DNA from 2 places in the Roseburia sp. AM23-20 genome. Region 2 is predicted to be linked to the other one. Evidence: riboswitches for the same ligand, from Rfam matches in the RefSeq annotation. Region 2 holds a riboswitch; the other holds the start of a gene.
What was found. A riboswitch is a leader RNA that binds a small molecule or an ion and turns the genes downstream of it on or off. The one in region 2 is predicted to bind thiamine pyrophosphate.
Positions count from the first base shown of each region.

Region 1: linked by a shared signal. The riboswitch ahead of thiT (energy-coupled thiamine transporter ThiT) and the one ahead of thiC (phosphomethylpyrimidine synthase ThiC) in region 2 are both predicted to bind thiamine pyrophosphate.

Region 1 is NZ_QRHS01000016.1:31,369-56,368, reverse strand. Features, by position in the region: gene DW650_RS12675 (sensor histidine kinase) at 1-1,401, shown strand, start outside; gene DW650_RS12670 (response regulator transcription factor) at 1,442-2,203, shown strand; gene DW650_RS12665 (ROK family glucokinase) at 2,296-3,234, shown strand; gene DW650_RS20775 (helix-turn-helix transcriptional regulator) at 3,253-4,068, opposite strand; gene DW650_RS12655 (sugar O-acetyltransferase) at 4,089-4,661, shown strand; gene thiT (energy-coupled thiamine transporter ThiT) at 4,787-5,470, opposite strand; TPP riboswitch at 5,877-5,997, opposite strand; gene DW650_RS12645 (ABC transporter substrate-binding protein) at 6,110-7,183, shown strand; gene cysG (siroheme synthase CysG) at 7,202-8,572, shown strand; gene DW650_RS12635 (nucleotidyltransferase family protein) at 8,869-9,138, shown strand; gene DW650_RS12630 (HI0074 family nucleotidyltransferase substrate-binding subunit) at 9,122-9,532, shown strand; partial or broken gene DW650_RS20650 (glutathione peroxidase) at 9,803-10,163, opposite strand; gene DW650_RS12620 (ABC transporter ATP-binding protein) at 10,371-11,126, opposite strand; gene DW650_RS12615 (FecCD family ABC transporter permease) at 11,119-12,117, opposite strand; gene DW650_RS12610 (winged helix-turn-helix transcriptional regulator) at 12,420-12,803, shown strand; partial or broken gene DW650_RS12605 (NifB/NifX family molybdenum-iron cluster-binding protein) at 12,867-13,274, shown strand; partial or broken gene DW650_RS12600 (carboxymuconolactone decarboxylase family protein) at 13,590-13,763, opposite strand; partial or broken gene DW650_RS20645 (LysR family transcriptional regulator) at 13,755-13,823, opposite strand; gene DW650_RS12595 (O-acetylhomoserine aminocarboxypropyltransferase/cysteine synthase family protein) at 14,069-15,301, shown strand; gene DW650_RS12590 (4Fe-4S binding protein) at 15,414-16,280, shown strand; gene DW650_RS12585 (sulfurtransferase TusA family protein) at 16,474-16,725, shown strand; gene DW650_RS12580 (thioredoxin family protein) at 16,734-17,057, shown strand; gene thiS (sulfur carrier protein ThiS) at 17,179-17,400, shown strand; gene DW650_RS12570 (HesA/MoeB/ThiF family protein) at 17,384-18,193, shown strand; gene DW650_RS12565 (M67 family metallopeptidase) at 18,208-18,621, shown strand; gene DW650_RS12560 (leucine-rich repeat protein) at 18,809-21,523, shown strand; gene DW650_RS12555 (leucine-rich repeat domain-containing protein) at 21,564-24,329, shown strand; gene acpP (acyl carrier protein) at 24,657-24,887, shown strand; gene fabK (enoyl-[acyl-carrier-protein] reductase FabK) at 24,890-25,000, shown strand, end outside.
Region 2 is NZ_QRHS01000008.1:90,880-96,794, reverse strand. Features, by position in the region: gene DW650_RS08455 (PIN domain-containing protein) at 1-540, opposite strand, end outside; gene thiC (phosphomethylpyrimidine synthase ThiC) at 606-1,910, opposite strand; TPP riboswitch at 2,005-2,128, opposite strand; gene DW650_RS08445 (sigma-70 family RNA polymerase sigma factor) at 2,409-3,035, opposite strand; gene rlmB (23S rRNA (guanosine(2251)-2'-O)-methyltransferase RlmB) at 3,063-3,803, opposite strand; gene DW650_RS08435 (Mini-ribonuclease 3) at 3,816-4,250, opposite strand; gene cysS (cysteine--tRNA ligase) at 4,267-5,682, opposite strand; gene epsC (serine O-acetyltransferase EpsC) at 5,774-5,915, opposite strand, start outside.

The DNA of each region.
Region 1 (25,000 bases), on a different contig from region 2:
ATTTATCCGGAAAACGGAGTCAGACCATATCTGCGTTGTATGGATGCAACGGCATATCTTGATGATATTGGAACAGTACGGTTACAGGATACCTATCAGACGGCACTAAAAAAACGCGGAAAAATGTTTTTCCGGTCTGTCGGAAAAGGAAGCAGCGATACTTATCAGGCAAACCGTACTGAAAAAATCGTCATGTACCGGGAAATCTATAACCTTTCAAAAACAAAACCGTTAGGTTATCTGGTGGTCGGTGCAGATAAACAAAAATATACGCAGTTATGCGAAAATTCCCTGCCGATCAAGTCGGCAGGGCTTGTTGTAGTCAATGAAGAAGGAGTGGAACTGTTGCGGGCCGGAAATATTGATGAAGATGCTCTGCGTGATGTCATGGAAGAAAAATGTACGCCTGAAAATGTGGAAGATCATTTTATTTATACGTATAAAAGTAAAGAAACCGGAACAACCGTCTATGAGATGATCCATAAAGATGATGTGAGAAGTCAGATTTGGGATATTGCAGCAGGGCCGCTCGCACTGCTTGCCGGTTTCTTTTTAGGGCTGTATCCGATCCTTGCCCTGGTTTCTGATATTGTATCAAAACCATTAAAGAAACTCTGCAAAGCAATGGAGTCCTTTGAGCAGGGGGATTTCTCACAGAAAGTGGAAGTGATGACCGGAGACGAAGTCGGAGAGGCGGCAGCCTGCTTTAACCAGATGGTTGAAGCAATCCATGAGCTGATCAATACCAATTATGTTATGGCATTAAAAGAAAAGGAAAGTGAATTAAATGCCCTGCAGGCACAGATCAATCCGCATTTTCTTTATAATACTTTAGATTCGCTGTACTGGCAGGCAGTGAATGAAGGAGATGAAGGGATTGCGGATGACATTATAGCGTTGTCAAATCTGTTTCGTCTGGTGCTTGGTCAGGGAAGAGGAATCATCAGTGTTGAAAATGAAAAATCATTGGTCGAGCAGTATCTGCATCTTCAGAAAATGCGTTTTTCCGATAATCTGGAATACAAAGTTGGGATGTCAGATGAAATCCTGGAACGAAAAATACCAAAGCTGATCTTACAGCCGTTTGTGGAAAATGCAGTGGTACATGGATACGAAAAGACCGGAGAACGCTGTCTGGTCAGTGTGATGGGATGGCATGAGGACAACTGGCTTATATTTAAGATCAGTGACGACGGAACCGGTATGACAGAGACACAGTTAAAGGAAATCTGGGAAGTACCGGATGAAAAGCGCTATGCAGGCCAGAGGATCGGGCGTTATGCGATCCGCAATGTAAAAGAAAGATTGGATCTGATGTATCATTCAAATTTTGTATTGGAAATTGAGAGCAAACAGGGAAAAGGAACCTGTGTGACGATAAAGATTCCATGGAATATCTGATTCCACAGTGAGAAAAATACGAAAGAACGGAGGTTTTGTAATGGGAATTAAATTACTGATCGCAGATGATGAAGATGTTGTGAGAAATGGCATTACAAAATATATCCAGCTTCATACCGACCGCTATGAAAAAATTTATGGTGCAAAAAACGGACAGGAAGCACTGGACTTTATTTTTCGTTACCGACCGGACATTATGCTGCTTGATGTACAGATGCCAGTGATGAATGGCATAGAAGTCATGCAGGCGGCACACCGCGGGGGAATTTTGCCAAACACGATTATTTTAAGCGGTTATGATGAATTTCGTTATGCGCAGCAGGCGGTGCGGTTCGGGGCGCGTGAGTATATGTTAAAGCCGAGCCGTTCTTCTGATATTTTAAAAAAGATCAATGAACTGGCGGATGATGTATTTGGACCGGAAAATGAGGAACCGCCTGTGATCATCCAGAAAAACCAGCTGGTAGAACTGGCAAAAGAATATATGGATGAACATTATTTTGAAAACCTGTCGTTAAACGATATTGCAGGAAAAATCGGAATCAGTCCGGCATACCTTTCGAGCCTGTTTTCACAGCAGGCGGGTATCACGCTGATCGATTATCTGAATGAGGTGCGGATCGACCATGCCTGTGTCTATCTGGAACAGAATTTTTTCAAAACTTATGAGATCGCTTACAAGGTGGGATTCCGGGATGAAAAGTACTTTTCCAAGGTATTCCGCAAGGTCATGGAGATGTCTCCGTCGGAATATAAAAAGAGGAGTAAATATGGATACAAGAAACCCTTGATGAAGGCTTGACATACAAAATTGGAAACGTTATCATTAGCTTAATATGAGCAAAAACAATAGCGTGGCAGGCGTTTTGCTGCGAAAATACTGGAGGATTGAAAATGAAAAAGTATGCATTTGGAATTGATGTTGGGGGAACTACCTGTAAGATTGGATTTTTTGAGACAAGCGGAAAGCTGATCGATAAATGGGAGATCAAGACCAATACTGAAAATAACGGAGCAGCGATCCTGTCTGATATTGCACAGGCAGTGGATAATAAACTGGCGCAGGAAGGCATCAGTAAAGATGATGTACAGGGTGTTGGAATCGGTGTTCCAGGACCGGTTAAGAGTAATGGTGTGGTAAACCGCTGTGTAAACTTAGGCTGGGGCATTGTTAACGTTGAGGAAGAGCTCGGAAATCTGACAGGTCTGAAAGTCAAAGCAGGAAATGATGCGAACGTTGCAGCTTTAGGAGAGATGTGGCAGGGTGCAGCAAAAGGCTGTAAAGACGTTATCATGGTAACACTTGGAACCGGTGTCGGCGGCGGTATCATCGTAGATGGAAAAGTCGTTGCAGGATTTAATGGTGCAGGCGGTGAGATCGGACATATCACCGTAAATCATGATGAGATCGAGGCATGTACCTGTGGACAGTACGGCTGTTTAGAGCAGTATACTTCCGCAACCGGTATCGTTCGCGTGGCAAAGAGAAAACTTGCTAAGACCAACGATGAGACAAGCCTTAGAAACTTCCCGGAACTGACTGCAAAAGATGTGTTTGATGAGGCTAAGAGCGGAGATGCAGTGGCACTTGGTTTAGTGGATGAAGTCTGCGGAATCTTAGGATCTACCTTATCTAATATTGCATGTGTGGTTAATCCGGAAGTTGTTGTTATCGGTGGCGGTGTTTCCAAAGCAGGAAGTATCCTGATCGAGAGCATCCAGAAGCATTTTGTGGAGACATCCTTCCATGCCTGCCGCAATACAAAGTTTGTAATTGCAGGACTTGGTAATGATGCCGGAATGTATGGATGTGTGCAGATGCTGTTGGATTAATATATAAATAATTACATATTATTTATTCTGGCTTCGGAATTTCCCTGGTGTGGTATGGTAATACTTATGAAAAAGTTCACAAAAATAACTGGTATTTGAAAACCCACACATATATGCTATTTCGGTAACGGACATTGACGTGTTCCGGAGAAGAAAAATAGATTTTTCTAAACGATAACGGTTTAGATATATCATAGGGGAAGTATTTAAATACCTTTGAAATAGAGAAGTGCATTTTGTTTTACAGCAGTTTCCGGCAGAGGAAATATCTTTCAGCAGAAGTTTTTCCGGATAGTTTTTTTGCACATATCCGATCATCGCAGTCAGAGCCAGTATATCCTCTGTATTTTTATCGTAGTCTGGGAAGAAGTTCATATTTTCAGAAAGCAGCCGGAAAATATGAACAGACTTTTCCAGAATAATAAATGGTTGAATCTTAGTTATATTATTTTCATAGAGAATTTTAAGATCATGAAGAATAGTGTTTTGCCATTGAATAGACGGATTCAATTTCTGATAAGGGAAATGGCTGTTTTGTATCAGAGGATCTAAATAATTTTGTATAAAATAAGTATTTACAGAAAGAAGCTGTGGAGAGAGCAGAATACAGATAAAGAGACACTCTGCATGGGTATCGGAATAACCATAATGGAAGCAGCGGCTGTTGATGAAAATTCCCTCTCCGGTCTGTAATGAAATTTTCTGCCCATTGATATCATAAGCCATTTGTCCATCCAAAATCAGAATAAATTCAAGATCGTCATGCCAGTGGCTGACAGCACGAAAATCAGGATAGCTTGACAGCTGTCCTTTTTTGATATATGCAGCTTGCATATATTTCAGATGAGGCTGTTATGGAGGAACAGGTAAAATGCAGAAAAATCCTGCAAAAACTTAACTTTGCAGATCGTTCCGATTTTGATGAAATTGCAAAAACTGTAAAAGAACTTCTGGGAAAATCAGATGGTGCATGGATCAATCCGCCTTTTTATTGTGATTATGGTTCACATATCGAGGTAGGTAAAAATTTCTTTGCAAATTATAACTGTACGATTATAGATGTGGCAAAGGTAAAAATAGGTGATAACTGTCAGATGGCGCCGAATGTAGCTATTTATACGGCGGGGCATCCAATTTATCCTGATACCTGCAATTCTGCTTTTGAATATGGAAAAGAAGTTACCATCGGGGACAATGTCTGGCTGGGAGGAAATACAGTCGTCTGTCCGGGAGTACATATTGGAGATAATGTGGTAATTGGTGCAGGAAGTGTTGTTACAAAAGATATCCCGGACTGGTCGATCGCCGCGGGAAATCCATGCCGTGTTATCCGTAAAATAACAGAAGAGGATAAAAGAAAATTGTTTCATGACGAAGAGATTGATGATGAAGCATGGGAGATGATATGTGCGCAGAAGGAAAAATAAAATGACGGTGCGGGAGCATAACTTTCGTTGATAAAAGAAAAAGCCTGCGTGTACGAAATGTGTATATATTGCATTTCGTACACGCAGGCAAAAAAGTAGTTGTTGTGGAACAAAATAAAACAATGTTACGATTCCACGGCATTCTGTTTTACGCGTGCCATTGCTTTTGCAACCGGCGGGATACTGATGATGATTAAGGTAATGACTGCCTCCGGTACTAAGTAAGAAGCCTGATATCCCAATGAATAAAGTACCGGGTTCATACCTTCTGGTGCATAGGATGCGAAAAATACAACACCTGAGATCGTAGCGAATATAAAGCGTCCGATCACACCGACGATATATCCGATCTGAAGTCCCCATTTTTTCTTATTGAAAAATCCTGCAAGACCAAGTGCACCAAATGCAAGCGGGTAGTCAAGCAGCATTTGTGGAATGGTATAAAAAATCGGTTCGGTGACAAACTGTACCAGACCGTATGCCACGGCTGTCATGATCCCGACATAAGGACCGTACCAGTATGCGATCAAAACAATAAAAAGCATGGAAAGTAATGTGACAGAGCCGCCCATCGGCATTTCAAACAGTTTGATCATGGAACATACCACGGCAAGTGCGATGGCAACGGCAGAGTAAACGAGCTGTTTGGTTGTTAAGGCTGCCTTGCGGCTTGCATTTTTCTGACGCACAAACGCTGCAACGATGAGCAGTAATGCGATGATTACGACGACGATTACGATTCCGGTCACAGTAAGGTGTACGGAGCCGTCTCCCCAGGCGCCTTCCGGTGTAGCAAAAAAGTTATTCATAAATCCTCCTTGTTTGATTCTGGTATCAAAAGGTGGTTTTCAATTTTTGGCTGTCAAGTTGCACAAAGTCGGATCTATTTTGTTCCGTTGTCCGAAAATAAGAAAAACTAAGTATGCCTGATTTAGATTTTCCAGGAGTGACGTGTACGTCTTAAACGTCCCGTCCATGGGACGTTAAGACTTTTGCTGCCATCCATGGCAGCAAAACACTATGCATTAACAGGCATACTAAGATTTTCTAATTTTCTCCCAAAGTCACAAAACGAGTCCCAACTTTGTGCAATTTGACAATCGCTAAGTTGTGAGCCACCTTTTGACACCAGAATCCTAATTCATGATAATAGAATGTTCGCGGAGCGTACATTCTATTGTATACAAACACGGGGGATTGTTTCTTACCAGAATAAAGTAAATGAAAACGCTTTCTTACGCCGGTATTATCCGGGTCAAGTAATAAGGGTCGATGAAATCATCTCTCAGCACGTTGTAGATACCATGTGGTATAAATAGCACCCCTAGCATTTGTATGGAACGTTTCACACTATAGCAATTAATGATGAAAAAGTCAAATGTTGACAAAAAAAGCAACAAAAAATATAATGTCAAAAATGTAGAAACAACTTGCGGAGGATGAAAGACATGAAAAAAATTTATCAGAAACTGGCACTGACAGGCGTGCTTGCAGCACTGCTTCTTTCAGCTGGCTGCGGGGGAGCAAAGGAAACTTCCGCAAATGAAACGGCAGGGGATGTGCAGGCTGTTGGGCAGAAAACAGAAAGCACAGCGGATGCAGAGCAGACGGAATTGTATACAGAGACATTGGAAGCAGATACCGGGGCATTAGAAACAAATATTGAGGCGCAGACACAGGGTTATACGTTCACCGATGATCTTGGACGTGAGGTGACAGTGAAATCTGCAGATCGTGTGGCAGCGCTGATCGGTAGTTTCACAGATGTATGGATGTTAGCAGGCGGAAATGTTGTTGCAGCAGCAAATGATTCCTGGGAGAGCCTTGGTTTAGAACTTGATGAGAGTGTGGTAAATCTTGGAAGCATTTTGGAGCCGGATGTCGAGCAGCTCATTGCAGCGGAGCCGGATCTTGTGATCGCAAGTGCAAATACGGATGCGGATGTTGCATTGGAGGAAACACTGACAAAGGCAGGAATTACCGTTGCCTATTTTGACGTCGCGAATTTTGATGATTATTTAAACATGCTTTCCATCTGTACACAGATTACCGGCAGAGATGATCTCTATCAGAAAAATGGTCTGGATGTGCAGAAAGAAGTGGAAGAAATGAAGCAGAGAGCGGACGGCAGTAATCCGACTGTATTATTCCTTCGGGCAGCATCAAGCAATGTAAAGGCAAAGGGCAGTGACGGAAATGTCTGCGGAGAAATGTTAGCAGACCTTGGCTGTGTGAATATTGCAGACAGTGACGAGAGTCTGTTGGATGATCTTAGCATGGAGGCGATCATTGCGGCTGATCCGCAGTATATTTTTGTGACGATTCAGGGAAATGACAGTGATGCCGCTATGAAAAATGTAGAAGAACTTCTGACCTCTAATCCGGCATGGGCATCTTTGACTGCCGTGAAAAACGATCATTATTATATCCTTGATAAGCGCTTATTTAACTTAAAACCGAATGCAAAATGGGGAGAGGCTTATAAGCAGCTGGCAGATATTTTATACCCGGAGATGAAGTAAGAAAGGTTCGGTTTGAAAATGGCATATTTTCCGTTTTTTATTGATATAGAAAATAAAAAAGGTCTGATCGTGGGCGGCGGCAGGATTGCAGCACACAAGGCAGAAAAGATGAAGCCGTTCGGTGCAAAGATTATCATAATAGCACCTGATATCATGGAAAAATTAAAACAGGATCCGGTATTTTTGTGCGAGGAGCGTGCATTTGTGCCGGAAGACATCGAGGGCTGTGCATTTGTCATTGCGGCAACCGATGACAGAGAATTAAACCACAGGATCAGTGCATTGTGTCAGGAAAAAGGGATTTTAATCAATGTGGTGGATGACAAAGATTACTGCGTTTTTCTATTTCCATCCCTTGTGAAAGAGGGAAAACTGACCGCTGGAATCTCCACTGCAGGAGCCAGCCCGCAGATTGCGGCAGAATTAAGAAGCCACATAGCGAGAGAACTGCCGAATCAGATGGAAGAGATCCTTGATTATTTAGAATCGATCCGTGAACCTGCAAAAAAATTGATTGCAGATGACAAGATCAGAGCAAGATTTTTAAAAGAGACGGCACAGCTTTGCATGGATGAAAACCGTGTGCCGGATGAGAAAGAAACGATGCAGCGGATCAGAGATTATTGCCAGAGTGCGGAACAGACTGGATTGGAAAAAATTGTTAGTCTAGGCATGGTAACGCTCGTCGGTGCGGGCTGCGGTGCGTATGACCTGATCACACTGCGCGGTTTAAATGCAATACGGAGAGCCGAGGTGCTTGTCTATGACGATCTGATCGATACGCGTCTGTTAGACCACGCTTCGGAGAGCTGTGAAAGAATTTATGTCGGGAAACGGATCGGTGTACATAGCAGGGAACAGGAAGAAATCAATGCGATCCTGATCGAACATGCGAAGAAAGGCAAACGCGTGGTGCGCTTAAAAGGCGGAGATCCGTTTGTTTTCGGCAGAGGCAGTGAGGAAATGGAAGCGTTAAAGGCGAGAGGAATCCCGGTGACAGAAGTGCCGGGAATCACATCTGCCATTGCGGTTCCGGCGGCAGCAGGAATCCCGGTAACACACCGTGGAAAAAGCCGCAGTTTTCATGTGGTGACGGCACATACGAAAGGTACTGCCGACAGTCTGCCGGAAGGATTAAAAGAACTTGTGGCAGTGGAAGGTACGCTTGTATTTCTGATGGGAATGCACCAGCTTTCAAAACTGGCCGGACGGCTGATGGAGTATGGAAAATCTCCGGAAACACCGGCAGCAGTGGTGCAGGGAAATTTTGATGGAAAAACGGTAAGTGTGCGAGGAACACTTTTTGATATTGGAGAAAAAGTAAAAGAATCCGGGATGCAGTCTCCGGCGGTTATTGTGATCGGGGAGACGGCAGGAATGGAGTTGTAATTAAAAAAAAGAGGAAGCATACTGCAGTGAATGGATCACATTTAAAGCAGAGTGTGCTTCCTCTTTGTATATTATCTGATTAGATGGAAACAACATGAACTGTGTTTCCGTGATCTCGTGCCAGATGTTGTGATCTTTCAGGCAGGTGTAAATTTCCTGTTTGTTCATGTCGGGTTCCTTTTTTGTGAATGTATTTGTTCATATTAAACCATAAATACACGTCAAAGGCAATCGTTGCTATTGCCGGCAACGTCTGCTAAAATGATTTCAATATGAGAAAAAGGCAGGTAGTATTTGTGAGGGCAGAAGAAGTAATACAGGCGGTTGCAGAACTTTGCAGGCATTTTTCGGCGGTGGAGGTGATCTTATTTGGCTCCAGAGCGAAAGGAACAGCACGGGAGAGAAGTGACATTGATGTTGCCGTGTCCGGTGTGAAGGATTTTGATGCACTTGCAGAACAAATAGAAGAATTGCCGACACTGTACAGTATAGATCTGGTAAATATGGATACCTGTAAGAATCAGTTATTGTTGGAGGATATCAGACAATATGGACGAAAAATTTGAAAAACGCTATAGATCTTTTTGTAATTCACTGGATGCACTTGAAGAAGCAAAACAGCGGGATCTTTCGGATTCTTTTGTATTGAGTGGAACCAGTGCAAAATTTAGCATCACATTTGATCTGTCATGGAAAGTTATGAAAGATATACTGATAGAATATTATGCGATGACAGGCTTTATTGCGGGTTCGCCGCGTGAAGTGCTCAAAACATCCTATAAAGCGGAGCTAATTTCAGATGATGCATGGATGGAAATGTTAAAGGTAAGGAATCAGCTTGCGCATGACTACGATTGTGAAATTGTCAAGCATTATTGCAAAACGATCGTGGAACAATATATTGACCTGTTTTATGAATTTAAAAGGAAAGTAGAACAGTTGTTACATGCAGTTGGGTAAACTCTGTCATTAACCCTGCGTTTTGCGGTGTAACTTACGGCAGGGATCTTGTAGATCAAAGTGTTGGCGAGATGAACCGGATTGAAAGCTTTTGCTTCAATGCCATAGTGAGCGAGCAGTGATGTTAAAAGTTTTTCTTTCTCGGACTCATCTGCCATTCCGGTGTCAGATCCCCAAGTGTTACCACACGGTTATTTGCATAATCCATGGATTTTTGGTTCAAAATAATGTTATCTCTCATGCGGTAAGTATAACATAAAACCGGAGAATTTACAGCAATTCTGCAACCCGTTCTTCCACAACAGCCATATCAGTGGTAGGTTCAAACCGTTCTACCACATTTCCATCCCGGTCGATCAGAAACTTTGTAAAGTTCCACTTGATATCAGGGGTGTTACGGAAATCCGGCTGGGTACGGTATAATCCACTTTCGAGCAGCGGGGTGAGAGGGTGGTTTGGATCAAATCCTGCATCCTGATATTTTTCATACAGATCCTGCAGATCATCGTACTACGGGGTAAATCCACAGCGGGTAGCCGTGTTTACAACAAGAACGACCTTCCCCCTTGTAGTCATCCATTTTCACAACATTGCATCTTGCATCCTCTGCTTCATAATCATAAAAATTCATAGTAATCTCCTTTCTTGCGCTGTTTTTTGCGCATCTCAAGTTTGTGTGTAAGCACAAATCTTGCGTGTGAAAAATCTTATTTTTCACACTAAAGTCTTTTTTTAAAATGAATGATTTAAAACAATTAAATTGCACACAATCAAATGTAAAATAAAAATACATCATTTTAATCTATATGTCAAGAAAAAATTAATGCAAAAAAGAGTATTACTCAAAAAAGTAATACTCTCCATCTTCATCCGTGAACCTTTTCCAGCTTGTCTGAAACACATTCTCGATCACATGCGACTGCAGGCACTCATTGGGCGTGCCCACCATGGCAATATTGCGGTTCATGACAACTAGCGTATCTGAGATGCGCACCGCCTGACTCAGATCATGTAAGATCAGAATAATCGTTTTTTCCTGTTTTTTTAATTCCTTTATCATGGCGTAAAATTCGCGCTGACCGGTCAGATCCAGGTAAGTGGTCGGCTCGTCTAACACGATGTAATCACAATCCTGCGCTAACACCATGGCAAAAAACACGCGCTGTCGGATACCGCCGGAGAGCGTGTCGACATACTGGTCGGCATACTGGCTGATGTGGGTAAATTCCATGGCACGGTTTACAATTTCAGTGTCCTCCTTTGATTTCCGGCGGGAAAATCCAAGGTAAGGAAAGCGCCCGTGTTCCACAAGCATTTTAACCGGAATAGCAGGAATGATCGTGCGGACCTGCGGGAGCAGGGAAACTTCTCTTGCACGTTCTTTCGGGGAAATTTTAAGAAAATCCTGTCCGTTTAAGAATATCTGTCCGGCGGTCACTGTGGAAGCACCGTTTAAGCACTGGACCAGAGTGGTCTTGCCACAACCGTTCGGGCCAAGGATTGTGGTGATCTCCCCGTCACGGAAAGTTAATGAGATGTCGTTTAAGATCGGCGTGTGCTGACAGGAAACGGAAACGTTGCGAAATTCAAGCATGGACTCTTCGCCCTCCTTTCTTTTTCAGTAACAGATACAGGAAAAACGGTCCGCCGACGAACGACATGATAATCCCGGCGGGCAGCTCAAATGGAGAGAAGATCATCCGTCCGAGCAGGTCACATAACAGTACAAAACTGCTGCCCAAAAGTGCAGAACAAGGCAAAAGAAAACGTGCATCGCTGCCAAAAAGCCGCCTGCAGATATGCGGGATGATCAGTCCGATAAAACCGAGCAGACCGGCGAAACTGACAACACATCCGGCAAGGATGCTCGCAAGGGACAAAAGCAAAAAACGGGTGAGTGAAACGCGCAGTCCAAGGGAGCGCGCGATGTCATCCCCAAGCCCGAGCAGATTTAACGGATGTGCGAGAAACAAGGAAACAAAGAATGCAATAGCAATACAGAGGCACGGCAGGATCAGCCTGCTTAGGGTAAGCCCGGAGAGGGAACCGATCAGAAAAGACGTCAGGTTCACCGTAATATCCGTATTTAAAAGTTTGATCGTGTTGATGCCTGCACTTAAAAAACTGGAGACTGTAATACCGGCAAGAATGATCGTAGTCCTTGAACTGTCTGAGAGCGCAGCCAGAAAGAAGATCAGCAGTGTGGTGAGCAGGGCGCCGCAAAACGCAAAGACCGGAAGTGCAAATGAGTTTGCCGGGAAAAAGATCATGGCGAGCATGACTGCAAAACCGGAGCCGGAATTGACACCGATCGTGCTTGGACTTGCCAGCGAATTGTTCATCACACCCTGTAAGATCACGCCCGAACAGGATAGACCGATTCCGGCAAAAAGTCCGCCGAGCACGCGTGGGATGCGCACGGTAGTGATTAAAATATAAGAAGTAGAACTGTGGTCTGCCCCGGTCAGACAATGTAAGATATCTTTGAATGCAATATTCACGCTTCCAAATAAAATGCCTGCGCAGACAGACACGAGGAGTAACATACACATCAGAAGGATGGTAATGCTTTTGTGCTTTTTCATAGGGGATTCCTTCCTGCAAAAGTCTTTTGTATTGGTTAAAAAAAGATGGCAAATTTGCTCATTATGGTATCACAGGCAGGGGAAATGCGCAATGGGTTGGTTTTCATTTAAATGTTAAGGTCACTAATAAATTTCATAGTTACTTCAAAAAAGATTACCTTTAGGTTATAATACATGTAATTGGCTCAGAGATTCTGAGCAGTTACGAAAAACCTGCAGGTGATTAGTGTGAAAAATAACATTTTTCACACGCAAGATTTGTGCTTACACATAAACTTGATATGCGAAAAATGGTGTTTTTTATGGCAAAATACAGAAAAAAATTAGAGGCTGATATCCGTTGCCCGCTTGAATACGGTCTTGCGGTCTTTGGTGGCAAATGGAAATCGCGTATTATATGTGTGCTTTCCGCCGATAAAAAACTGCGTTACAGCGAGATACGGAAAGAAATGTATAACATCACAGACGCAGTTTTAGCAGCAACGTTAAAAGATCTCATAGCCGATGGTATTGTCGACCGGAAATCATATGATGAGATACCGCCGAGAGTTGAGTATTCACTTACGGAAAAAGGAAATTCGGTTGTTCCGATATTGCAGAGTATCTGCCGGTGGTCAGATATTTTCTATAAGGAAGATGTGGAAAATGAGATGAAACAGTGCCAGAAATGTGACTATCACAGATAGGATTGTGATATGTAACTATAATAATAAGCAGTAAAACAGAAATCATAAAGGAGACAGGATAAAATGAGAATAGCAGTGACATACGAAAACGGACAGATTTTTCAGCATTTCGGACACACAGAGCAGTTTAAAGTGTACGATCTTGAGGACAACAAAATTGTTAACACACAGGTTGTGGACACAAACGGACAGGGACATGGTGCACTTGCAGGATTTCTTAATTCAACAGATATAGATGTTCTGATCTGTGGTGGCATCGGTGGAGGAGCACAGGCTGCACTTGCTGCTGCGGGAATAAAACTGTTCGGTGGAGTATCAGGTGATGCAGACGAAGCTGTAAAAGCATATCTTGAAGGCAATCTGACATACAATCCGGATGTTCACTGTACACACCACGATCATGAGGATGGTCATTCATGCGGAGAGCATCATTGTGGCGAGGACAAGCATGGCTGTGCGGGAAATCACTAACAAACATTGGCGGTAAGCCATTAACATTATGCCATTATAGATGAACAGCTTCTGAAACTTCGTACACTTGGACTTACAGAGGAAGAAGCAGAGGAAGTTATTATTCAGGAAGTTATTATTCAGAATTTTTTAAATTAACAGGCATACTAAGATTTTCTGATTTTCTCCCAAAGTCACAAAAAAAGTCCGATCTTTGTGCAATTTTTCAAGGTACTATCAATGATAGAACGATAAAAAACTTTATTTGCCCCAGCATCATCTTATCCATAAAAAAATCTGTTCTACCTGTTAGATATGAATCTGGCAAACTTGAAGTTATCGGAGCAATTTATATATTTCATAGGCAACCGGCTCACACCATTCATTCGATATCTCTTCACCAGGTACTTCAATTGCCAGATGAGAAAACCATTCATCCGGTGCGGCACCATGCCAGTGTTTCACTTCTGCCGGAATATTGATACAGTCACCAGGCTTCATTTCTGCTGCTTTTGTAAAGCTCTGTTCTTTTGCCACTGTCAAAAAATAGCGCAATAGTCTTAATTCCATATTTTTTATTCCCACAACTTCCATTTTATTCTCTTCATTATATCATTCAATAGAACGAATGCATACAATTTCAATCCTGCCCATGAATCATATCATTCGTAATGTCCGACACCGCTTCCAGTCATCCAATCCGCAAAAATAGAAAAATGTGGAAAAAACTTCTTGCAATTTATTATCTTTACTGCTATACTCAGTTAAAACATATTATTCCTATACGACAAGTAGGAAATGAAAGGAGCGATACAGTGAAATTTAATACATCTTTGCTGCACGGTGCTTTTCGGGGGGACCCGCAGACGGGAGCAACATTAACACCAATTTATCAGTCGAGTGCATTTGAACAGGAATCGGCGGAGCATCTGGAAAAGATATTTCATAATCAGGCTCCGGGATTTTCCTATACGAGGATCAATAATCCGACCGTTGAGGCATTTGAGAAAAGGATGACTGTGTTAGAGGGCGGTAAATCAAGCGTTGCCTGTGCATCCGGAATGGCTGCAATGTTTAATGCATTTGCAAATATTTTACAGGCAGGCGATGAGATCGTATCAAGCGCGAGCCTTTATGGTGGAAGCATTGATCTTTTCCGGGATCTGGAAGCATTTGGCATCAAAACACATTATGTGGAGAATAACGATCTTGATGCATTCTGCAAGACAACCAATGCACACACAAGACTTTATTTTGCGGAGACACTCGGAAATCCAAGACTGGATGTGACAGATATTAAGGCACTTGCAAAGCTGGCACATGAAAATGGCGTACCGCTGATCATCGACAACACGGCAGCCACTGCGTATCTGGTAAAACCGCTTTCTCTGGGAGCAGACATTGTTGTGAACTCTTCTTCGAAATATATCAATGGAAACAGCAATTCCATCAGTGGAGTGATCACAGACGGCGGAACCTTTAAGTGGGATACGGAAAAATATCCAGGCATGCGTGATTTTGTAAAATTCGGACCGTTTGCATATACAGCAAAGCTCAGAAACGGACTGTTCCGCAACACCGGAGCCTGTCTTTCGCCGCAAAATGCATTTTTAAACAGCATTGGGCTTGAGACATTGGGACTTCGCATGGAGCGTATCTGCGACAATGCAATGCAGCTTGCGGCTTATATCGAAGAAAATTATAAAGATATCACAGTAAATTATGCAGGACTGAAATCAAGCAGCTGGCATGAAATTGCAGCAAGCCAGTTTGACGGTCACTACGGCGGCATCTTTACCTTAAGGCTTGGCAGCAAGGAGCGGGCATTTGCATTTATCAATGCATTAAAATATCCGCTTAAGGTATCGAACATCGGTGATACCAAATCGCTTGTCATTCATCCGGAATCGACCATCAGCGTACACAGTACAGAGGAAGAAAAGCGGGTAGGCGGTGTATTTGATGATCTGGTGCGCATCAGCGTCGGAATCGAGGATATAGATGATCTGATCTGGGATTTTAAACAGGCGATTGAGAGCCTTTCCTGAAAAATATATCGAATTTTACAGTAACACTTTAAAACGGGCACTTTAATGTGTTACAATAGAAAAGCACAGTAAAATACTAGGATATAAAACAGAAAAGATAAGGAGTGTAAAGATGGCGGGAGTCGATTATGCAGCATTAAAAAAAGGTGGATTCATGAGACAGAAGCAGAAAGGATTTTTCTCACTCAGAATCCAGGTAGTCGGAGGTAATCTGACAGCAGAAAATATTAAGACTGTGGCTGAGGTTGCAGAAAAGTATGGCAAAGGTTATGTACATATGACCTCAAGACAGGGAATCGAGATTCCATTTGTCAATTTTGAAAATATCGAGGAAGTAAAGGCAGAACTTGCAAAAGGCGGTGTGAAACCGGGTGTCTGTGGGCCGAGAGTCCGTACCGTTACAGCCTGTCAGGGATCAGAGATCTGTCCAAGCGGATGTATTGATACCTACTCACTGGCACAGGAATTAGATGAACATTATTTTGGACGTGAGCTTCCTCACAAATTTAAATTTGGTGTGACCGGATGCCAGAATAACTGCTTAAAGGCAGAGGAAAATGATATCGGAATCAAAGGCGGTATGGAGGTTACCTGGGCAGAGGATAAATGTATCGGCTGTGGAGTCTGTGAAAAGGCATGCCGTCAGGGTGCGATCAAATGTGAAGGAAATAAAGTGACGATCAACCGTGATAGGTGTAATTACTGCGGACGCTGCGTAAAATCCTGCCCGACCGATGCGTGGGAAGGAAACAGCGGATATCTGGTTTCTTTCGGTGGATTGTTCGGCAATCAGATCTATAAAGGCGAACAGCTTTTACCGATCGTACATGACAAAGAAACATTGTTCCGTGTCACGGATGCGGCAATCGACTTTTTCAGAGACCATGCAAATCCGGGCGAGCGTTTCCGCCTGACGTTACAGCGCGTCGGCGAGGAAGAGTTCCGCAAGAAGATCAAAGAAGCCTACGAGGGAAAGTAAGGATTTCGGGCAGAAAAACATGCATGCAGGAAAAAATTGTATATAAAAACAAATAGATATGTCACAAAAAAATATGCATGCAAGAACAAATAAGCATGTAAACAAATAGATGCAGCAAAAGCATGCATACAGAAAACAATCTGGAGCAATCAAAAATGCAGCATATATAATAAGAAGAAACAGGAGGGAAGAAATGGAAATCGCAGGAATTGCAATCGACGAGACAGTCGATATTACCGATAAAGTATGTCCGCTCACTTTTGTAAAAGCAAAAGTAGCGTTGGAAGAATTAGATGACGGTGAAGTCATTGCCATCCGTATGAATGATGGTGAACCGGTACAGAATGTACCGCGCAGCGTCAAAGAAGAAGGGCATCAGATCTTAAAACTGGTAGACAACGAAGACGGAACTTATAATCTGATCGTCCGTAAGGTAGAGGGATAGGAGGAAACATGGCACAGCGAATCAACAAAGACAATTTTGAAGAAAAAGTCCTGAAAAATCCGCTGCCTGTTCTGGTTGATTTTTATTCAGACAGCTGTATTCCGTGCAAGCAGTTATCACCGGTGCTTGGGGATATTGAGGACGAACGCGAAGACACACTTTCCGTATACAAAGTCAATGTCAATTATGACATGGAGCTTGCAGAAAAGTATGATGTCATGGGTGTACCGGCACTGCGTTTGTTTGTGCAGGGCGAAGTCAAAGCAGAGAGAGCCGGTGCAGCAGGAAAAGCTGACATTGAAGCCTGGATTGATGAAGCATTGAACGCATAAACTTTACATTGATGGCGTTAAAAAGCAGTTTAGATTTTTTTGCATACGCAGAAAAATAATGCAAAATAAAGATGAGAAAAATAGCGGGTAGAAAAAAATTTCCGCGGAAAAGAGGAGAAATATGCAGATCACAGTGGCAGGAAACAAAAAAGAAGTAAAAGATGATTTGAAGTTAACAGAACTGTTTGAGTTAGAGCAGGTGGAGACACCAGAGTATGTTACCGTTTCCATCAATGAGGAATTTGTTCCATCTGACCAGGTGCAGTCAACGGTATTAAAAGATGGTGACAACGTAGAATTTTTATATTTCATGGGAGGAGGCAGCTATGGCATTAACAGATGAGCAGATTGAGCGTTACTCAAGACATATTATTTTAAAAGAAGTCGGCGCAAAGGGACAGAAAAAACTTTTGAATGCAAAAGTTCTGATTATCGGAGCAGGCGGACTTGGAGCACCGGCAGCAATGTATCTTGGTGCAGCAGGTGTGGGAACCATTGGTATCGTAGATGCAGATGAGGTCGATCTTTCTAATTTACAGCGTCAGATCATCCATGGCACAGCCGATATTGGAAAAGCAAAAGTAAAATCCGCAAAAGAGACGATTAATGCAATGAACCCGGATGTAACGGTAAAAACATATCGTCAGTTTGTGACAAGCGAAAACATTATGGATCTGATCGCAGATTATGATTTTATTATCGACGGAACTGATAATTTCCCGGCAAAATTTTTGATCAATGATGCCTGTGTTATGGCGAAAAAACCATTTTCCCATGCAGGAATCATCCGCTTTAAAGGACAGCTTATGACTTATGTTCCGGGAGAGGGACCATGTTACCGCTGTGTATTCAAAAATCCACCACCAAAGGATGCAGTGCCGACCTGTAAACAGGCAGGTGTCATCGGTGCCATGGGCGGTGTGATTGGAAGTTTACAGGCAATGGAAGCTATCAAATACATTCTTGGTGTAGGAAAACTTTTGACCGGTTATTTATTGACCTACGATGCGATCAACCAGGAATTTCATAAAGTGAAACTGCCATCCAATACAGATGGCTGTGCAGTATGTGGAAAGCATCCGACAATCACAGAACTGATCGATTATGAGCAGGTTGTCTGCACAGATGGTATTTAATTTAGGAGGCGCATATGCTGATTTTAAAACAGGAAGATTACAATAAGATCGTAGATCACGCAAAAAACGGACTCCCGAATGAAGCATGCGGACTGCTTGGCGGCTATGTGGAAGGGGAAAAACGTGTGGTAACAGACGTGTATCTGCTTCGCAATGTAGACGAGAGCAGGGAACATTTTTCCATGGACCCGGCAGAGCAGCTAGCAGCGATCAAAGATATCCGCCAGAAAAAAGGCGTGCTTCTCGGTAATTTCCACTCGCATCCGGAATCGCCGTCACGCCCGTCCCAGGAAGACATCCGCTTAGCGTATGATCCGAAGATGAACTATCTTATCCTTTCGCTGATGAATCCGGAGGAACTTGTACTTAATTCTTTCCATATCGAAAAAGGAGAGGTCACAAAAGAAGAGCTTGTGATCGAATCATAAAAATAAAATCATAGACAAAAATAAGTGTGGAAGAAAATTTTTTCACACTTATTTTTTGTTTTATGGTACCAGAGGACTAGACCGTCAATTGACATAAATGTTAATGATACGATAAGATAAAAATATTGTGAAAAATGATTTTTTTAAAAGAAAATGAGGTTGCAGCAGGCAGCTGGAGGAGTATTGCGTGAGTAAGAAAATGTTATTAGGAGTATTAGCGGCAGTGATGCTATCAGGAGAGATAAGTGCTTCCCCTGTGTTGGCACAGAATCTGTACGCAGACAGGGACGTGACAGAAATCATGGAAGCAGAGGAGGATGCGGCGGAGACAGAGCATGTATTTTCTGTGGGCAATGCACTAGAAGATAAAAATGGTTTTGTAATTGAAAATGGAGTTTTAACAGATTACAGAGGGTATGAAACAGAGATTGCGATTCCGGCAGGGGTAACTTCCATCGGTGAGTCGGCATTTGAGGGAAAAGATATTGAGAGCGTCAAAGTTCCGGATGGGGTTACTGCATTAGGATATAGAGCATTTTATCACTGTACGAAATTAAAGTCTGTGGAACTGCCAAAGACCTTACAGACGATCGCATCATATGCATTCAGAAGTTGTGAAAATTTAGAAAGCATAACAGTTTCCGGTACCTCTGCGAAAAAAGGAACGGTAATGATACCGGGCAGCGTTACGGAGATGAAAGATTTTACTTTTGGCGGAAGTGATTTAATTACGGAACTGGATATAACGACTTCTACGGCAGTTATCTCTAACCGTATTGTAGATCTGCCCAATGTGAATACAGTAAAAGCCACCGGCAGTACAAAATACAAAGTCCAGGATAACATATTGTATGATAAATCAGTTGAAGATTTATACTATTTTCCGCAGGGAAGCAGCAAAACGCAGGTCATACTGCCGGAGGGCGTTGAGGTTATTGAAAAAGCAGCTTTTTATAACTGCAAAAATATTGAAAATATAACCTTGCCACAGACCTTATGGAAGATTGATGATATGGCACTGTGGGGATGTGAGAAGATAAAGAAACTGGAGCTGACTTCGAAAATTTCAAGTGTTGGAAGTTATGTATTTAGGGACTGTAAGGCATTAGAAGAGATTATAGTTGTACCGGAAAACACATATTTTAAAAGTGTGGACGGTATTTTATATGAAAAGAAGAAATACATGAGAATGATGGTATGTCCTGCGATGAAACAGGGAATTGTTACGGTTGCAGACGGAATGCATGAGATTGGTACGGAGGCATTTCATGACTGTAAATATGTGACAGAAGTCAGACTGCCGGAAAGTTTAGAGACAATCAACAGCAGTGCTTTTGAAGGATGCAGTGCGCTGGAAAAAATTGAACTGCCGGATAATATCGAGCAAATTGGAATGTATGCATTTGAAGATTGTACAGCGTTAAAGAGTGTCAAATTACCAGCCAGATTAACGGACATTGATCAGGCAGTGTTTGCGGGGTGTGAGTCTCTGGAAAATATCGTGATTCCAGAAGGGGTAACCAGTATAAAATACAGGGCATTTGATGGCTGTGATAATTTACAGTATGCGATCATTCCGGCGTCCGTAACCAGCATAGAGGATGGTGCATTTGAAACCGGCCGGAGAGACAGGGATCTGCTCATTTACTGTAAGGAGGGAACCTGTGCAGAAAGCTACGCAAAAGAAAATGATATTTCTTATGCGTATGGAAACACAGCGAAGAAACGGCAGACGATCACAGCGAATGACTTTGAAAAAATGTATGGAGATGAGTCATTTTATATTCAGGCAGCTACAGACGGAGATGGAAAGCTGACTTATAAGGTAAAGGATGAGTCTGTGGTTACGGTAAGCGCTGACGGAAAAGTCACGATCAAAGGAACAGGAACAACAGATGTCGTGATCACGGCTGCAAGAACAGACGCTTACGAGTGGGCATCGAAAACGATCCATATCAGTGTCCGGGGTGTGGTGAAGAAAAAATCGCAGACGATCACCGTCGCGGATATTATCAGTATCTATGAAGGAAATACGGTAGCATTAGACGCTGCAACGGATGGGGACGGAACAATTTCTTATGTGTCAGATGATAAAACGGTTGCAAGCGTGGATGCTTCCGGAAAAGTCTGTGGAATAAAACAGGGGACAGCACATATTACTGTTCTTGCATCAGAAACGGAATTGTATCATGCATCAGAGACAATCGTCACAGTAACTGTGAAGCCCAAAAAGACACAGAGCAATACAGATCCGGGGAAAAAACCATCGGATAACGTGTCGAAGGATGATTCACAGACAACAGAGGATAAAAAACCTTCTGATGGCGGCAACAATACATCTGGGACAACAGATGGTCAGCAGACAAAGAAGAAACAGACCATAAAAGCAAAAAATATCACAAAGACATACAGTACAAAAACATTTTCCATCGGAGCAAAGACAAATGGTGGAGGTAAATTAACATACAAGGTGGCAGATAAAAAAATTGCGACCATAAGTAAGACCGGAAAGATCAAACTGAAAAATTGTGGACAGACAAAAATTACGATCAAAGCAGCCGCAAAAGGAAAATATAAGGCAGCAACAAAGACGATCACATTAACCGTAAAACCGGTAAAGGTAAAAGTAACCTCTGTAAAGCAGCCAAAGGCAAAGACGTTACAGGTAAAGTGGAAAAAGGATAAGAAGGCATCCGGTTATATCATTCAGTACTCCACAGATAAGAAATTCAAAAAGAATGTGAAAAAAGCTGTTGTCACAAAAAACCAGACCGTTACGAAAAAGATCACGAAATTAAAACCGGGAAAGAAATATTATGTCCGTGTGTGTGCATATAAAAATTCTCACGGAAAAAAAGTACAGGGAAGTTATGGTACGGTAAAAAGTGTAAAATTGAAGTGATATGCATCGGCATAAAAGTGGTAAAGGATGGAGAAACGTTATGAAAATGAAAAGAATACTGACTGGAATGCTGGGAGCAGCTATTTTAGCTGCAGGCGTAAATCTATTGTCCGTACAGGCGGCAGAAAATGCAGGAGTGATGGAATATATAGCTGCGACAGAATACATAGAGGAAACAGAAGCAGCAGAGCCGGAAAATGCAGAAAAACAGGTGTTTGAAACTGAAGAAGATACAAAAACAGCAGATACGGGTGAATTTACGATCAACAACGGTCTGTTGACAAAATATACCGGAACAGCAGAGACGGTTACAATCCCTTCAAATGTCAGTAGAATTGGCAAGTCAGCATTTCAGAATAATAAATACATCAAAAGCGTAATCATTCCGGGAAATGTACGGAAAATTGAAATGCTGGCATTTTATGGATGCAGCAATCTGGAAAGTGTCACAATGGCAGAAGGTGTAGAAGAGATTGGTATGCAGACATTTTCCGAAACTCATTTGAAAAGTGTTGTTCTTCCCAAATCCATAATCAAAATGGATAGACTTGTGTTTACAAGCTGCAATCGGCTGACAAGTATTGATTTTACAGAGGGCACTTATAATATTAATGGTGATATCATAGGTTCCTGTGCTGCGCTGACAGAGATAAAGGTTTCAGGCAATAATACGAGATATCAGGTTAAAGATAACGTGTTATATGAAAAGAATGGAAAAACAGTTTGTTATTGTCCGGCAGGCCGTAAGACTGATATGAATGTGCCGGATGGAGTAGAGCATATCGGAGATTTTGCATTCTGGGATTGTCTTACAACGAAAGTTACACTTCCTGATAGTGTAAAAAGTATTGGAGAACGGGCATTTTTTTCGACCGGAATGGAGACGATGATACTTCCGGCGAATCTGGAGTCGATCGGAAAAGAAGCATTTTTTTATTGCCAAAATTTAAAACAGATCACAATTCCGGCTAAGACAACAAAAATAGGAAACAATGTGTTCGGCAGCTGTGATCACTTAGAGACGATCAATGTGGCGGCAGGGAATACGATATACAGATCAGAGGATGGCATATTGTATGGCACAGAGGAAGGCAGACTCGTGTTGATTAATTGTCCTGCCGGGAAAAAAGGGAACGTGAAGATCTTAGAGGGGACGGTGGGAATCCTTGACGGTTCCTTCAGTAACTGTGAAAAGATCACATCGGTAGATATGCCGGACAGCGTAAAGAGCATTGGCGAAGATGCATTTAAATCCTGTTCCTCGCTTATAAAAGTCCGGTTCTCAAATCAGCTTACGGATATAGGAAACTATGCCTTTTATAGGTGTGATTCCATGCAGCAGGTACATCTGCCGGACAGTGTTAAAGATTTGGGGGCATGGGCTTTCCGGTATTGTGATGCGTTAACAGAAGTAACAATTTCCAAAAATATTTCGGATATTCCGGATAATGCGTTTGGTGGCTGTACAAATCTGACCGGTATTACCATACCGGACGGGGTAAAAACAATAGCAGACAATGCGTTTTCGTATTGCAGCAATTTAACGATATACTGTAGTTCAGGTTCTGCTGCAAAAAAATATGCGAAAAATAACAATATAAAAAGTAAGGTAGCTGACGAACGGAAAACCCAGACGATTACGACAGATAATGATAACATTGAAAAAAAGGTTGGAGATCCGGATTTTAAGATCACTGCAAAAACAACCGGGGATGGAACTCTAAGTTTTTATTCGGGAAACGAAGATATCATTCAGGTATCTGAAAATGGAGCTGTAAAGATCATCGGAGCAGGTACGACCAATATTGTGATCACGGCATCTGCGACGCAAAATTGTAAAATGGCGCAGACAGAAATTTATATTACAATAAAAAATAAAGAAACGGATCAAAAGCGTGTGCAAAAGATCACGTATTCTTATCAGGCAGATAAAAAGGATCTGAATATTTTCTATCTTGACGCAAAGTCGGATGGGGATGGTAAGATATCTTACCGGTCAGAAAACGAAAAAATCGTAAAAATAGATGCAGATGGAAAAGGATATATTTTAGGTTCCGGGACAGTAAAAATTATTATCTCGGCATCAGAGACAGATACCTGTGCGGCAGCGAAGAAAATAGTTACGTTAAATGTAGAAAAAATAACAGATCAGACAGATGAACCGGGGCAGACACAAAAGCCGGATCAGACAGAAAAGCCGGGGCAGACAGATACTCCGAATCAGCCGGATAAGCCGTCAGACCAGAACGGTAATGCCACACAGCAGAAAAAGAAACAGACCATAAAAGCTAAAAATATTACAAAGACCTACAGCACAAAAACTTTTGCCATAGGTGCCAAATCAAGTTGTGGGGCAAAACTGACCTACAAGGTGGCAGATAAAAAGATCGCAGCCATAAGTAAGACCGGAAAAATCAAATTAAAGAGTTACGGACAGACAAAAATCACAATCAAAGCGGCTGCAAAAGGAAAATATAAGGCAGCAACAAAGACGATTACTTTAACGGTAAAACCGGTGAAGAACCAGATTACTTCTCTGAAATCCAAAAAGGCAAAGACATTTGAAGTAAAATGGAAAAAGGACAAGAAAGCATCCGGTTATATCGTTCAGTATTCCATGGATAAGAAATTCAAAAAGAATGTAAAAAAAGTTGTTGTCACAAAAAACAAAACCACTACCAAAAAAATCACAAAATTAAAGCCGGGAAAGAAATACTATGTCCGCGTATGCTCTTATAAAAATTCCCGCGGGAAAAGAGTGCAGGGAGCTTATAGTAAGGTGAAAACTGTGACGGTCAGAAAGTGATTGCTCCTGTTATTTTCGGAAATAAAAGATTAAAAAATTTAAAAGAATTAATGTAAGAACAGCTATAAACACAGTGTTTATGGTTGTTCTTTTTTTCTATTTATGGTTCCTGATACCTAAGTACCATTTTGCAAAATTTTATCAAATTACCTTGACAAATATTTCCATCAGACATATACTTTGAAAAGCTAATTATTTGACTATCAAACTATTTGAAAGGCAAATGATTACATGAATCAGAAAATAAGAAAAGAAAATCAGCCCACAATAGAAATAAGGGCAAGGCGCTGAAAAAATAATAAGGTATGCGCAGAAAAGGAGAAAAATATGTTAGAGAAAATGATCCCGATTATTGCAGAGCAGTTAAATGTGAATGAGTCTGAAATCAAGGCAGAGTCCAATTTCAAAGATGACTTAGGAGCAGATTCCTTAGATTTATTTGAACTTGTCATGGCTCTTGAGGAAGAGTTTGGCGTGGAGATCCCATCTGAGGATTTACCTTCTATCGTAACTGTCAATGATGTTGTCGAGTACTTAAAAGGAAAAGGTGTGGCTTAAGTATGGAGACAAGGGTAAGCAAACTGCTGGGAACAAAATATCCGGTCATCCAGGGCGGTATGGCATGGGTTGCGGAATATCATCTTGCGGCGGCAGTTTCAAATGCCGGAGGG
Region 2 (5,915 bases):
CTCGTGTTTCAGAAACTCTGCCGTCTGCCCTGTCGCAGCTTCTGTCTTGTGTTTCAGAAATTCTGCGGTCTGCCCCGTCGCAGCTTCTGTCTCGTGTTTCAGAAACTCTGCTGTCTGCTCCGTCGCAGCTTCTGTGGAATTTTCCAAAAACTCTGCTGTTTTTGTCTTCTGCTGTAATCTGCGGCTTAATTCTTTTCCGCTGATACGCTGTACCGGCATATTACGCTGTTTCCAATAGCGGACTGCTGCATCAAATCCGGTATCATTTGAAACGATCACATAACATTTTTCCTGATTCTCACACAACATATACCCAAGCTGTGTAACAAGCTGGAAATCAAGTGCATTGCTTCCCTCAAAACATTTTATAAACTCTGCTTCTTTCTCCGTCTCCTTTAATAACCTCACATTTTCGTAATTCATATGCGGACTTTTCTGCGTATAAAATACGATCACTTCCTCATCAGGCTGTGATGCTACCAGTAACGGTACCCATATATCTCCTACATTCTCACTGTCAACCAAATATATTCTTTTCATCTGATCACCGGCTGATCGAAACACATTTATTATAACATAAGACGGAATCATGCCTCTACTCTTTTTTACAGAATATCAATATATTCTCCCGCAAGTGCTTTATTCATGCTGCGTACTGCACAGAATTTTCCACACATGGAACAGGTATCCTCGTGTTCCGGTTTTCTGCTGTTCCAAATTGCTTTAGCTGTTTCCGGATCTATTGCACATTCCCACTGTGCATCCCAGTCTAATACACGTCTTGCATCTGCCATCTTATCATCGATCTCCCTTGCTCCACGGACACCCTTTGCAATGTCTGCTGCATGTGCTGCGATCTTCGATGCAATGATCCCCTGTTTTACATCCTCCACGTTTGGCAGTGCCAGGTGTTCTGCCGGTGTGACATAACATAAGAATGCTGCTCCGTTCTGCGCTGCGATCGCCCCTCCGATCGCGGATGTGATATGATCATATCCCGGTGCAATATCCGTAACAAGTGGTCCTAACACATAAAAAGGTGCACCCATACAGATCGTCTGCTGGATCTTCATATTGGCTGCGATCTGATCCATCGGCATATGCCCCGGTCCTTCGACCATAACCTGTACATCTTTCTCCCATGCACGTTTTGTCAGTTCTCCAAGTCTTACCAGTTCTTCGATCTGGCATACATCAGATGCATCCGCAAGACATCCGGGACGGCAGGCATCTCCAAGTGAAATGGTCACATCATGCTCACGGCAGATCTCAAGGATCTCATCGTAATATTCATAAAACGGATTTTCTTCTCCAGTCATACACATCCACGCAAATACAAGAGAACCTCCGCGGGAAACAATATTCATTTTACGTTTATGTTTCCGGATCTGCTCGATCGTCTTTCTTGTGATTCCACAGTGCAGTGTCACAAAATCCACGCCGTCCTCCGCATGCAGACGTACCACATCAATAAAATCTTTTGCAGTCAGTGTCGCAAGGTCTCTCTGATAATGGATCACGGAATCATAGATCGGCACGGTACCGATCATAGCCGGACATTCTGCTGTCAGTTTTCTGCGGAACGGAATTGTATTTCCATGAGAGGATAAATCCATAATAGCATGTGCGCCCATATTGACTGCCGCCATAACTTTCTCCATCTCCACATCATAATCTTTGCAGTCCCTTGACACACCAAGATTGACATTGATCTTTGTGCGGAGCATGGACCCCACGCCCTCCGGATCAATACATGTGTGATGTTTGTTTGCGCAGATTGCAACTTTTCCCTCTGCTACAAGCGGCATCAGTTCCTCTACTGTCATACGCTCCTTTTTTGCCACGATCTCTAATTCTTTTGTCACAATGCCTTTTCTTGCTGCATCCATCTGTGTTGTATACTGTTCCATACATTTTCTCCTTTTCGCATGAAAGACTGCTGGCGATGAGAATTTTTCTATGAATGATTTAAAAAATCTCCTGCCGCAAGTGCGACAGGAGATAACATCTTCCCAATACGCTCCCTACGACAGTATTAACTGACAGGTTCAAAGAGTCAGGTTTTAACCTTCTCAACTGCAATCTCTCCAGGCACTATCCCGGACATGCAGTCCCTCTGCGTTGTTTTCTATTATATTTTACCGACTCATTCAGTCTAGCGGAATCTATGATAGTTGTCAATATTTGTACAACAAAAAAGACAGCCGATGCTGTCTTTTTAGGAGAAGGTATTTTTACTATGGGGTATAGCAAAAACTATATATAATGTATTGGGGGGTTTTTACAGTCATTATAATAGCATGATTTTCTCAATAAGTGTTCACAAATGTTACAATTTTCTCTTTTATTTTTTATGCAACATGCACAATTATTTTTCGTGACAATCCACAAAAAAGCAGATAAATCTTTTACATCTTCCCCATTTCAGGATTCATCTCACGGATTTTTGCCTTAATACGCGAAAGCGCATTATCAATGGATTTTGGCGTCTTTCCCATCTTTTCTGCAATCTGCTGATAATGAAGTCCCGCAAGGTACTGGTCTAATACTTCCCGTTCCATCCTGCTTAAATGTGTCCGGAGCCTTTTCCAGAACTGCTCTACATTCTCCTGATCGATCATCATCTGCTCCGGATTGCCGATTCCATCCATCGTAAGTGTTTCCGCCAGCGGATATCCGTTTTCGCCGTTTTCTGAATAGAAAGAAACATAAGAATTAAGTGGTGCATGCTTCTTGCGGTTTGACGCCTCAACTGCCTTATATAACTGTCTTGTGATACATAATTCCGCAAAATGAAAAAAAGACGCTTCTTTCGTGTTATCAAAATCTCTGATTGCCTTAAACAGACCGATCATTCCCTCCTGGATCAGATCATCCGTCTCCCCACCGATTAAAAATACTGCATTTGCCTTTTTGCGGACCAGCGGTTTATATTTATCCAGAATATAATCCATGATCTTTCCGTCCGTATCACCGCTGTCTTTTAATACCGCGATCAACTGTTCGTCTGTCAAATCCTGATATGACTCTAACATGTTCCTCCCAAGACTCCCGCTGCAAATTTAGCGCATACGCTGCCGCACGATCTCATATGCAAGTACACCTGCTGCTACTGATGCGTTCAAAGAATCAATATCCCCCTTCATTGGGATGGACGCAACAAAATCGCAGTTTTCACGCACAAGTCTGCCAACACCTTCGCCTTCACTGCCGATCACAAGACCGATCGGTCCTTTCAGATCGAGATCATACATACAGGTTCCATCCATATCTGCGCAGACAAACCACATTCCTTTGTCCTTTAACTCTTTCATCGTTGCAGCCAGATTTGTTACCTTTGCAACCGGGGTATAGTTGATCGCTCCGGCAGATGTCTTTGCCACGGTAGCTGTCAGACCAACTGCACGGCGTTTTGGAATAATAACACCATGTGCCCCCGCAAGATTTGCGGTACGGATGATCGCACCAAGATTATGTGGGTCCTCAATATTATCCAGAATAAATAAGAACGGCGGCTCACCCTTTTCTTCTGCCAGTTTTAACATATCTTCCACCTCTGCATATTCATATGCAGCAGCAACAGCGATCACACCCTGGTGTTTTTTTGTCTCAGAAAGCTGGTCTAAGCGTTCCTTTTCCACAAAATGTACGATCGTGTCGTGTTTTTTTGCCTCTCTTACGATTGTGCGTACCGGACCGTCCTGACAGCCGTCTAACACAAATAATTTATCAATCGTTTTTCCGGAACGGAATGCCTCAAGCACCGCATTCCGTCCCTCTATTTTCAGCTCTTCGTAGCCCATTACTCTCTCCTTTTACATTTTCAGTGCAAGTTCGTCCACACCTGTCTTTACCAGTTCCACCAGACGTTCAAACTCATCTTTTAAATACAGATATCCCATCAGTGCCTCAAATCCGGTTGCTTTCCGGTAGTCTGACATTGTCGCATTTTTTGCCATTGTCGGCGATTTTGCATTTCTTCCGCGGCGGTACACTTCCGTTTCTTCCTCCGTCAGAACCGGCAGTAATTTCTCGATCATCTCCGCCTGTGTGTGTGCTTTTACAATCTGGCTTGTCCTCTTATGAAGCTCTCCTGCTCTCGTGTTTCCTTTTCCGACAACAACCGAACGGATCACCAGGTCAAATATCCCATCTCCGATATATGCTAACGTAAGAGGTGAATATGTCCGGATATCTACTTCACTGATCCCAAACTGTTCTTTAATATAGGAATCTATTCCTTTCTGCATCGGCATTTCCCCTCTCTCACGCTTTGTGCCAGATCACACCTTCTCTGGTATCTTTCAGTACAATGCCCTTTTCAAGCAGTTCATCGCGGATTGCATCTGCTTTTGCAAAATCTTTTGCTTTCTTTGCTTCCTTACGTTCCTCAATCTTTGCAAGTACATAGTTTTCTAACTCTGCATCGATCTCCTCTTTTGCATCTGTCTGTGCCGTTGTCAGATTTAAGGATAATACTTTGTCAAAATCATTGATCAACGCAAGTTTTGTTTTATCATTCATATCATCTTTGAGCAGATCGTAAATGATCGTGATCGCCATTGATGTATTCAAATCATTGCTGATCGCATTCTCAAATTTTGCCTTATAAGCATCAAATTTATCCTGCTGTACCGCTCCCTCATCCTTTAATTCTGCGATTCGTTTGGTCAGTTTTTTATAAGCTGCAGCCATGTTGTCTAACACTTCATAAGAAAACTCTAACGGTTTTCTGTAGTGGGACTGTAAACAGAACATACGGTATACGATCGGATCATAACCTTTTTCCTGCAGCAAGGATACCGTAAGAAAATCCCCTTTGGACTTACTCATTTTTCCGGATTTGTCATTCAAATGCTGTACATGGAACCAGTATTTACACCATGTATGACCAAGGTAACTCTCGGACTGCGCGATCTCATTGGTATGGTGCGGGAAAATATTGTCTACACCTCCGCAGTGGATATCTACATACTCGCCCAGATGTTTCATGCTGATACAGGAACATTCAATATGCCATCCCGGATATCCAACACCCCATGGACTATCCCATTTGAGTGCCTGATCCTCGAATTTTGATTTTGTAAACCAGAGTACAAAATCATTTTTATTTTTCTTATTCACATCTTCTTCCACATCATCGCGGACACCGACTAACAGTTCTTTCTCACTCTGGGAAGAAAATACATAATAATCGTCTAATTTTGAAGTGTCAAAATAAACATTTCCGCCTGCTACATAGGCATAGCCTTTCTCAAGCAGCACCTCGATCATATGGATGAACTCCGGGATACAGTTCGTTGCCGGCTCCACAACGTCCGGTGTCTTGATGTTTAATTTTTTGCAGTCACTAAAGAAAGCGTCCGTATAATATTTTGCGATCTCCATGACTGTCTTGTGCTCTCTTTTTGCACCTTTTAACATCTTATCTTCGCCGGTATCTGCATCAGAAGATAAATGTCCGACATCCGTGATATTCATGACGCGCTTGACATCATAGCCGACATAACGGAGTGATTTTTCCAATATATCCTCCATGATGTAACTTCTGAGGTTGCCGATATGTGCAAAATGGTATACGGTCGGTCCACAGGTATACATGCCGATCTTTCCATCCTCATGCGGGATTACCGTTTCTACTTTTCTTGTCAGTGTGTTGTAAAATTGAAATTTATTTTCCATTTAAATAATCCTCCTTGTTTTGCGAAGCAAAATGCGAATCCTCTGATGAGCAGAGGATTTTACTCCTTGTTTTGCGGAGCAAAATACAATTTTATTTTGTTTTTTGTGCATCAGCACTTAAAATCCGGACTGCCTGCTCTAAATCAAGCACACGGTTGACCAGTTCTGCATTTTCCCTCTGCAGTACGGTAATATCCTCTTTGACCGGATCCGGCAGATGGCATTGATCCATA